DNA from 3 places in the Rahnella sp. JUb53 genome. Region 3 is predicted to be linked to each of the others. Evidence: predicted binding sites of a transcription regulator. Region 3 holds the regulator's gene; each other region holds the start of a gene.

Region 1 (3,286 bases), on a different contig from region 3:
TTCTGTCCCTTAGATTTAATTTTATCCGAACACTATGCCACAGATTGTCAGGATTTGTGGTGAGGAAAATCTTTGTGTTTGCTGCACAATTGCACTTAATAAGTGTGATCTGGCTGCGGTGATGTTTATCCATATTGGCGGGACATGCTTTATAATCACCGGCACTATTCGTTACATCGAATCATTCACGCCACTTTCGTGTTATCAGACAGAGAAGCCATTATGACGCAGGAAGAATTGAAAAAAGCAGTTGGCTGGGCCGCACTGGATTACGTCACGCCGGGCACCATTGTCGGTGTCGGTACCGGATCTACCGCCGCACATTTCATTGACGCACTGGGTTCCATCAAAGGCCAGATTGAAGGCGCGGTTTCCAGCTCAGACGCCTCTACCGCAAAACTGAAAAGCTTAGGCATCCACGTTTTCGACAGCAACGAAGTGGACTCGCTGGATGTGTATGTTGATGGCGCGGATGAAATCAACGGCGCAATGCAGATGATCAAAGGCGGCGGTGCAGCGCTGACCCGCGAAAAAATCATTGCGGCGATTGCCAAAAAATTCATCTGTATCGTGGATGCTTCCAAGCAGGTTGATGTGCTGGGTAAATTCCCGCTGCCGGTAGAAGTGATCCCGATGGCCCGCTCTTATGTCGCGCGTGAACTGGTGAAACTCGGTGGCCTGCCGGAGTACCGTCAGAATGTCCTGACCGACAACGGCAACGTGATCCTCGACGTGCATAACCTGAGCATTATGGATGCCATCGCGCTGGAAAATAAGATCAACGGGATCGCCGGTGTCGTGACCGTCGGCCTGTTTGCTAACCGTGGTGCTGACGTGGCGCTGGTCGGGACTTCTGAAGGCGTTAAAACTGTTAAGCTGAAATAATCCAGCGATAAGCAGAAGATCTGGCTGCTCAGATAAAAGCAGCCAGACACACTCCTGTCATAACACAATGTTATGAAGATGATAATTTTCTGGCTGAATCATCTTTTCTTCAAAAGCCTTAATTTGGTGACTTATGTCACATTCCTGAAATTCTCCTCCTGAACGTCTGGCTCCATAAAATCTAACCAGCACGAAATGCTGAAAACCCTCTGGCGAGGTGAGCCTTCTGCTGCCTGTCAGGCAATCGTTTGTATTGATGATGGCGGATTTTTTGTTATGTTGACTGTGAGCAGTCACCTAGCAGTTCGATTTCAGCCAGAAAAATATAGGGTCGGGAAATGGCAAAAGTATCACTTGAGAAAGACAAGATTAAATTTTTGTTAGTGGAAGGCGTCCACCAAAGTGCGGTTGATACACTCCGCGCCGCGGGCTACACCAATATTGAATTTCACAAAGGTGCTTTAGATACGGAGTCGCTGAAAGAATCGATCCGTGATGCGCACTTTGTTGGACTCCGATCGCGTACTCAGCTGACTGAAGAAGTGTTCCAGGCAGCCGAAAAACTGGTGGCTGTTGGGTGTTTCTGTATCGGGACCAATCAGGTTGATCTGAAAGCGGCGACCCGTCGCGGTATTCCGGTCTTCAACGCACCGTTCTCCAATACCCGTTCGGTTGCCGAAATGGTGCTGGGCGAAATGCTGCTGATGATGCGTGGCATTCCTGAAGCTAACGCCAAGGCGCACCGCGGTATCTGGAACAAACTGGCTGTCGGCTCGTTTGAAGCGCGCGGTAAACGTCTGGGTATCATCGGTTACGGCCACATTGGTACGCAGCTGGGGATTCTGGCGGAAAGCCTGGGGATGCGTGTCTTCTATTATGACATCGAAAGCAAACTGCCTTTAGGCAACGCGCAGCCAATTGCCACACTGGAAGAATTGCTCAATACCAGCGACGTCGTCACGCTGCATGTGCCGGAAACAGCAGGAACCAAAGACATGATTTCTGAAGTGCAGCTGGCGCAGATGAAGCCGGGCGCACTGCTGATCAACGCCTCACGTGGTACGGTCATCGACATTCCTGCGCTGTGCAATGCGCTGCGTAACAAACATCTTTCCGGTGCGGCTATCGACGTCTTCCCGGAAGAACCGGCGACTAACAGCGACCCGTTCAATTCTCCGCTGTGTGAATTCGACAACGTATTGCTGACGCCGCACATCGGCGGTTCGACAATGGAAGCGCAGGAAGGTATCGGTCTGGAAGTCGCAGGCAAACTGGCGAAGTACTCTGACAATGGTTCAACGCTGTCAGCGGTTAACTTCCCTGAAGCCTCTCTGCCGGCGCATACCGAGAAAGCCAGCCGTCTGCTGCATATCCACGAAAATCGTCCGGGTGTGCTGACCAGCATCAACCAGATTTTTGCGGAACAGGGTATCAACATTGCTGCGCAGTACCTGCAAACCAGCCCTGAAATCGGTTATGTGGTAATTGATGCAGAAACGGATATCAATACGCTGACTACCGCGCTGCAACTGATGAAGGCCATTCCGGGCACCATCCGCGCACGTTTGCTGTACTGATTACATCAGTCGTAAATATTAAAGCCGCCGAAAGGCGGTTTTTTGCTTTCTGGTTTCAGAGAAATAAAGAAGGGATATCAGGAAAGTGAAGAATGTCGGGAGGGGATCTTACCGGGATGACTTATCATTCAGAAGTAAAAAGCATTCAGAAGTAAAAAGCACTCAGAAGTAAAAAGCATTCAGAAGTAAAAGGAGAGGGCGACCAGACCACAAAGGATCAATGATGACAGGGTGATTTCAAACTGGTAGCGGCGCAGTGTCATCTGTCAGTACCTCAGAATAAAAACCGGAGAAAAAAACACCCGGCGAGCCGGGTGTTAAATTAACAGTCTTGATAAGAGTGAGCAGTAATACTCACGAAGACTTCTTCGTTACTTCTTATGCTGCTGGCGTTGCTTTTGCAGCCGGAGCAGCTTTCTTAGCATGTTTCACGTGTTTTTTAGCAGCCTGAGCTTTCTGAGCTACCGGAGCAGCTTTCTTGGCATGTTTCACGTGTTTTTTAGCAGCCTGGGCTTTCTGAGCTACCGGTGCAGCTTTCTTGGCATGTTTCACGTGTTTTTTAGCAGCCTGGGCTTTCTGAGCTACTGGTGCAGCTTTCTTAGCATGTTTCACGTGTTTTTTGGCAGCCTGGGCTTTTTGAGCTACTGGCGCTTTCTTAGCTGCTTTTTTGTGTTTCTTGGCAGCCTGGGCTTTTTGCACAGGTTTTTTGTGTGCTTTGTGTTTGGTCGCATGAGCCGGAGCAGCGGTAGTTGCTGTTGCAGCTGGTGCTGGAGTTGCGGTGGTTTCAGCAGCGAAAGCAACTGAAGACAGGCCCATTGCAGCGG
Region 2 (3,286 bases), on a different contig from region 3:
CGCTGACCTATTTCGAATACGGCACATTGTCGGCATTGCATCTGTTTAAACAGGCTAAGCTGGATGTGGTTATCCTGGAAGTCGGTCTGGGCGGGCGTCTGGATGCGACCAATATTGTTGATGCCAGCGTGTCTGTCGTCACAAGTATTGCCCTCGATCACACTGACTGGCTGGGTTCTGACCGTGAAAGCATTGGTCGCGAAAAGGCCGGAATTTTCCGTGCGGGTAAACCTGCGGTAGTCGGTGAGCCGGATATGCCTCAGTCCATTGCTGACGTCGCACAGGAAAAACAGTCTGATTTATACCGCCGCGATGTGAACTGGCATTTTTCTGCTGATGCAGGATACTGGCGCTGGGTGGCGCTCGACGCCGGTAAAGAAGTGAATATTCTGGATGCATTGCCGTTGCCTAATGTGCCGCTGGCGAATGCGGCCACCGCGCTGGCCGCACTGCATTATTCCGGTCTGAATGTTCCTGAAGCGGCGCTCCGCAGCGGCTTACAGCGCGCCGCATTGCCGGGGCGTTTCCAGACGGTGAGTGAGTCGCCGCGACTCATACTGGATGTCGCCCACAACCCGCATGCCGCAGCTTATCTGGCCGGACGCCTGGCTGAACAGCCACGTAATGGCGGCAAAGTGCGCGCCGTCGTCGGAATGTTGAAAGACAAAGATATTGCCGGTACGCTGGCTTGTCTGTCGCCTCAGGTCGATGAATGGTATTGCGCACCGCTGGAAGGCCCGCGTGGTGCCAGCGTTGCCGAACTGACGGTACATTTACCGCAGGCACGCCCATTTGATGATGTGGAGTCTGCCTGGAAACAGGCTATGCAGGAGGCGGCTCCTCAGGATATTGTGATTGTCTGCGGCTCGTTTCATACCGTAGCTCACGTAATGGATGCTATAGACACGGGGAAAACCAGTGGCAAGTAAGTTTCAAAATCGTCTGGTCGGGACCATTATTCTGGTGGCGCTGGGCGTCATCATTCTGCCCGGTTTACTCGACGGCAAGAAAAAGCATTACGAAGACGAATTTGCGTCGATTCCCCTGGTGCCAAAACCGGGTGATGTTGAGGAACAGGATTCGGTGCCTCCGGTCACACAATCGCTGCCTGCTCAGCCACCGGAAGGGGCAGATCAGTCCATGACGGGCGGGCAGAATACTGACAGTTCCGCCAACAACACCAACGCCGCAAATCATGGCAATGTGGCACCGGGCAATACCACGGTGGAATCCCAGCCGCCGGTCACCACGATGCCTGAGCAGAAAAAACCGGTGCAGCCGGCTCCGGTCAAACCCGTTCAGCAGAAGCCGAAAACGATTGAGCCTAAGCCGATGGTGGAAGCAAAACCGACGGTGAAACCTAAACCTGTTGAACAGCCGAAGCCGGTTGAACAGCCTAAAGCGGTTGCCGAGCAGCCAAAACCTGTTGAGCAACCTAAACCTGCGGCGGAAGAGAAAGCACCGGCAGGGCAGTCGTATGTTGTGCAGTTGGGTGCGCTGAAGAACGCCGCGAAAGCCAATGAGATTGTGGCCAATCTGCGGTTGTCCGGTTTCCGCGCCTATACCGTGCCAGCAACGCCGGTTCAGGGGCAGATCACGCGTCTGTACGTCGGGCCGGATGCATCGAAGCAGAAACTTGAAGCGTCATTGCCTCAGTTACAACAGCTGAGCGGATTGGGTGGGCAGGTTCGGGCATACAGCGCTCACTGACTTTGCGCACTTGACGCCGCAGTTGTGTTCGCTGCAATCAAGGACCCGAATCACTGACTAATGTCAGCTCATCGGGATCCTCTCATTTGCTGCCTTGCTGCAACTCCAATTGCTTGGTTCTGATAATGATAAATACCACGGAGGGCACAAGCGATTTGTGCCCTTTTTCTATAAGATCCTCTGGCTGGGTTTTTATAGGTTTATGCTGCGATTGAGGTTTTTTTAATCGCTATTATTAATTTGTCTGACCGGCAGATTTCCCCTACGCAAACGTTTTCTTTTTCTGTTAGAATTCGCCGCGAACTGGATGCCGGGGTAGACGTGACTGGATTAGACACTGGAATAGTTAATGGTCTGGATTGATTACGTCATTATTGCGGTTATCGGATTTTCTGCTTTAGTCAGTTTGATCCGTGGTTTTGTTCGCGAGGCTTTATCGCTGGTAACCTGGGCTTGCGCCTTCTTTGTTGCCAGCCATTATTACCCTTATCTCGCCATCTACTTCACGCGTTTCGAAGATGAGTTAGTTCGAAACGGGATCGCAATTGCCATCTTGTTCATCGCGACGTTGATCGTAGGTGCAATTGTCAACTATGTGATCAGTTCACTGGTGGAAAAAACCGGGTTGTCCGGCACTGACAGGGTGTTAGGTGTGTGCTTCGGCGCACTGCGCGGGGTGTTAATCGTCTCTGCGATGCTGTTCTTCCTGGATACCTTCACCAGTTTTTCACAAAGTGAAGACTGGAAACAATCCCAGTTGATCCCACAATTCAGTTATATCATCAGGTGGTTCTTTGACTACCTGCAGAGCACGTCGAGTTTCTTGCCAAAACATATTTAGTTCTGGCAGCGCTGAAGAGGAAAAGACAACATGTGCGGTATTGTCGGTATCGCCGGTTTCATGCCGGTAAACCAGTCGATTTATGACGCGTTAACGGTGTTACAACACCGTGGGCAGGATGCCGCAGGCATCGTCACCATTGATGCCAATAATAACTTCCGTTTACGGAAAGCGAATGGCCTGGTGAAGGATGTTTTCGAAGCCCGCCATATGCAACGCTTACAGGGCAACATGGGTATTGGCCATGTGCGCTACCCAACGGCTGGCAGTTCCAGCGCTTCAGAAGCTCAACCTTTTTACGTCAACTCTCCGTTCGGCATCACTCTTGCGCATAACGGTAACCTGACCAATGCTCACGAATTGCGAAGCAACCTTTTTGAAGGCCAGCGTCGCCATGTGAACACCACTTCCGATTCTGAAATTCTGCTCAATATCCTGGCGAGTGAACTGGATCGTTTCCAGCATTACCCGCTGGAAGCCGATAACATTTTCGCTGCGGTTGCCGCGGTGAATTTGAAAATCCGTGGCGCTTACGCCTGTGTGGCGATGATCATCGGTCACGGCATGCTGGCGTTCCGTGACCCGCACGGTATCCGTCCGCTGGTTATCGGTAAGCGCACGCTGGAAGGTGGCCGTAATGAGTACATGGTGGCATCTGAAAGTGTGGCACTCGATACATTAGGTTTTGAGTTCCTGCGTGACGTTGCGCCGGGCGAAGCGGTGTACATCACCGAA
Region 3 (3,286 bases):
GTTCACGCTTTTTGTGCTGCTCTTTACCCAGCTGTTTCTTAATATGGCTCATGCATCGCCACAGACCCGCGTCTCTGCCGATCAGCGGAAGAGTCATGTTAATTCCGTGACGCCGGAAGAACGGCGAAAGCGAAAGACAGTGGCGGCGAAAACCAGTAAAAAAACAAAAGTCGCACCGGTGACAGAGAAAAAGACTCAGGAAAAAGCATCAAAATCGAAGAAGGTCAGCAGCACCGAACTGGTCAAACGCAAGACAACTTCTGAGAAAAGCGTAAAAACGACCCGGGCCGAAAGCAAAAAAGAAAAAACACTCAGGACAACGCGGGCCGAGAAAAAGACAGATAAAGCCACTAAATCACGAGCGCTTGCCAAAAACAGCAGTGAAAAAATCAGCAAGAAAGAAGCGTATGGCCGACACCGCAAAGGCAAGAAGTTACGCGAAGAAGACACCAAACCTATTACGCTGAGTGCGACACATAAAAAACGCTATCAGCATGCACAACAAACGGCGATGACTAAGCTGATGCACCAGGTCGGCAAACCTTATCGCTGGGGAGGAACTTCTCCGAATACCGGTTTTGATTGCAGCGGTCTGGTCTATTACGCTTACAAAGATTTGATCCGCATTAAAATGCCGCGCACGGCAAACGAGATGTACCACCTGCGCGATGCAGCGCCGGTGAAACGTGGCGAACTTGAAAGCGGTGATCTGGTGTTCTTCAGAATCAACAACCGCGGCGCAGCGGATCATGTGGGTGTTTATGTTGGCAACGGCAAATTCATCCAGTCGCCAAGAACCGGTGAAGACATCAAAATCACCTCACTGGGCGACGATTACTGGCAAGACCACTATGTTGGCGCACGTCGGGTGATGACCCCAAAAACAATCCGATAATAAACAATTCGTTAAGTCTGAGGTTTCGCTAATCAGCCATTGAATAGCACTTAACGAAGAGTTTCTGCAGGGAAGAGTATCGGCGGTAACGGTCACTGCGTAAAATTGAAAAGGGCGATTCCTGTGAAAGGTATCGCCCTTTTTTGTTGCGTCTCACTACTGTCTCACTGCCAGATTAGTTCATCACTGCCGTGAAGCTGAAAGCGATAATCATGAGCAAAGCGCATACCGTGGTGATCAACGATAATTTCAGGTTGCTGTCCATCAAACCCCCTTTCGGATCAAGTTGTGGCGTTTCTTTTAGCCACACTAAATGTGTGCCAACGCATTTTCGCATAATTCACTTTTAAAATCCTCTGCTGAATGAAAATGTGAACATGACAATTTTACTTCCACTTTCATGCATTATAAGAGAAAATTGTCGGTTAACACGCCTGTGTGCCGGTCGATTTCACCCGAGAGCATTTCACGCCTCATTCTGAAGAATCCACCCAATGATTACACTGCCCTTTTAGATGTCCGCAGTGTAATCAACGCAAGCAAACGATTAACATAATGCTAACGTGCTGAAGCACGGAAGTTCAGGAGTCATTCTTTACATGGCAACGATTAAAGATGTCGCAAAGCGCGCTGGCGTTTCCACTACAACCGTGTCGCACGTCATCAATAAAACACGTTTCGTCGCCGAAGAAACCAGGGAAGCGGTGCTGCTTGCCATTAAAGAGCTACATTATTCTCCGAGCGCCGTAGCCCGTAGTCTTAAAGTGAATAACACCAAGACGATTGGTCTGCTGGCAACCTCCAGTGAAGCGCCCTATTTTGCCGAGGTGATTGAAGCCGTCGAGAACAGCTGCTTCTCCAAAGGCTATACGCTGATCTTGTGTAACTCGCACAACAATCTGGAAAAACAACAGGCCTATCTGCAGATGCTGGCGCAAAAACGCGTCGATGGTCTGCTGGTCATGTGCGCGGAATACCCTGACGAATTACTCAATATGCTTGAAGAGTATCGTTCGATTCCGATGGTGGTGATGGACTGGGGCGAAGCGCGTAAAAACTTCACCGACAGCATTATCGATAATGCTTTCGAAGGCGGTTATATGGCCGGACGCTATCTGATCGAACGCGGGCATCGTGATATTGGCGTGATCCCGGGACAGCTGGCGCGTAACACCGGCGGCGGTCGTTTCCAGGGTTTTGTCAAAGCGCTGACGGAAGCCAATATCCCGCTTCGCGAAGAATGGGTGGTTCAGGGCGATTTCGAGCCGGAGTCAGGTTATCAGGCGATGCATAAGATTCTGATGCAGAAACAACGCCCCACCGCCGTCTTCTGCGGGGGCGATGTCATGGCAATGGGCGCAATTTGCGCCGCTGATGAGCTCGGATTGCGCGTCCCGCAGGATATTTCGGTGATTGGTTACGATAACGTGCGTAATGCGCGGTACTTCTCTCCGGCACTGACGACCGTGCATCAGCCGAAAGAACGGTTGGGTGAGATGGCCTTTACTATGTTGCTCGACCGCATCGTCAGCAAACGTGAAGAATCACAGACCATCGAGGTGCATCCGAAACTGGTTGAACGTCGTTCGGTGGCCGATGGCCCGTACCGCGACTATCGCCGTTAATGCTTGCCTTTAATCTTACATAACGCCTGCTTTTGCAGGCGTTTAATTTCTCAGTCCCGCAGCCATTCACGGTTCATCGTTTCTGTATCACCCATATATTCCAGCAACCACGCCAGTGAAGGTGACGGATTGCTCTGGTCCCACGTCAGGCAACATGGGCTGTCAGGGAAGGTATTCTCCAGCGCCAGAACCTGCAATGTCTGCTGTTCAATGTGGTGGCTCACGCGATGTACCGGCATCATTCCTACGCATAAACCTTCACTCAGACATTCAAGCGCGCAGGTCCAGTCCGGCACAACCAGACGCCGCTGGTTATCAAGCGTCCAGGTATCACGCTTGGGCAACGTCCGCGAGGTATCTTCAAGACACAATGCGGGATAAGGCCTGAGCTGGTCATCACTGAGCGCACCCGGTAACTGCGCCAGCGGATGCTGCGGGCTGACCACGCAGTGCCAGTCCATAAACCCCATGTCGCGAAAACTGAAACGACCACCAACCGGTATCGCCCGCGTCGCACCGATTGCCACATCAGCACGTCCGTCAACCAGTGCGTCCCACACACCATTAAACACTTCGGAATGAATAATCAGTTCCGTATCAGGAAAATGACGATAGAAATCCAGCACCAGTCGCCGGGTTCTTGCCGGTTTAACAATTCTGTCGACAGCAATACGTAACTCGCCCCGCCAGCCGTTGGCAACCTGCTGACACTGGCGTCGTGTAGCTATCATTTTTTTTATCAGAACCCGCGCTTCATCCACGAAAA

The links. Region 3 encodes PurR, which represses purine synthesis genes. Its sites were predicted from a motif close to CANGCAAACGTTTGCNTG; they were not measured.
Region 1: the regulator PurR is predicted to act here: its motif matches at 1,123-1,140, upstream of serA (phosphoglycerate dehydrogenase).
Region 2: the regulator PurR is predicted to act here: its motif matches at 1,974-1,991, upstream of cvpA (colicin V production protein).

Annotation. Positions count from the first base shown of each region.
Region 1 covers NZ_SLYT01000003.1:179,854-183,139, forward strand. Annotated here, with positions in the region: gene rpiA (ribose-5-phosphate isomerase RpiA) at 223-885, shown strand; gene serA (phosphoglycerate dehydrogenase) at 1,224-2,462, shown strand; gene asr (acid resistance repetitive basic protein Asr) at 2,841-3,286, opposite strand, start outside.
Region 2 covers NZ_SLYT01000004.1:500,322-503,607, reverse strand. Annotated here, with positions in the region: gene folC (bifunctional tetrahydrofolate synthase/dihydrofolate synthase) at 1-929, shown strand, start outside; gene dedD (cell division protein DedD) at 919-1,710, shown strand; gene cvpA (colicin V production protein) at 2,060-2,551, shown strand; gene purF (amidophosphoribosyltransferase) at 2,582-3,286, shown strand, end outside.
Region 3 covers NZ_SLYT01000001.1:328,345-331,630, reverse strand. Annotated here, with positions in the region: gene EC840_RS01620 (C40 family peptidase) at 1-895, shown strand, start outside; gene purR (HTH-type transcriptional repressor PurR) at 1,495-2,520, shown strand; gene punR (DNA-binding transcriptional activator PunR) at 2,571-3,286, opposite strand, start outside.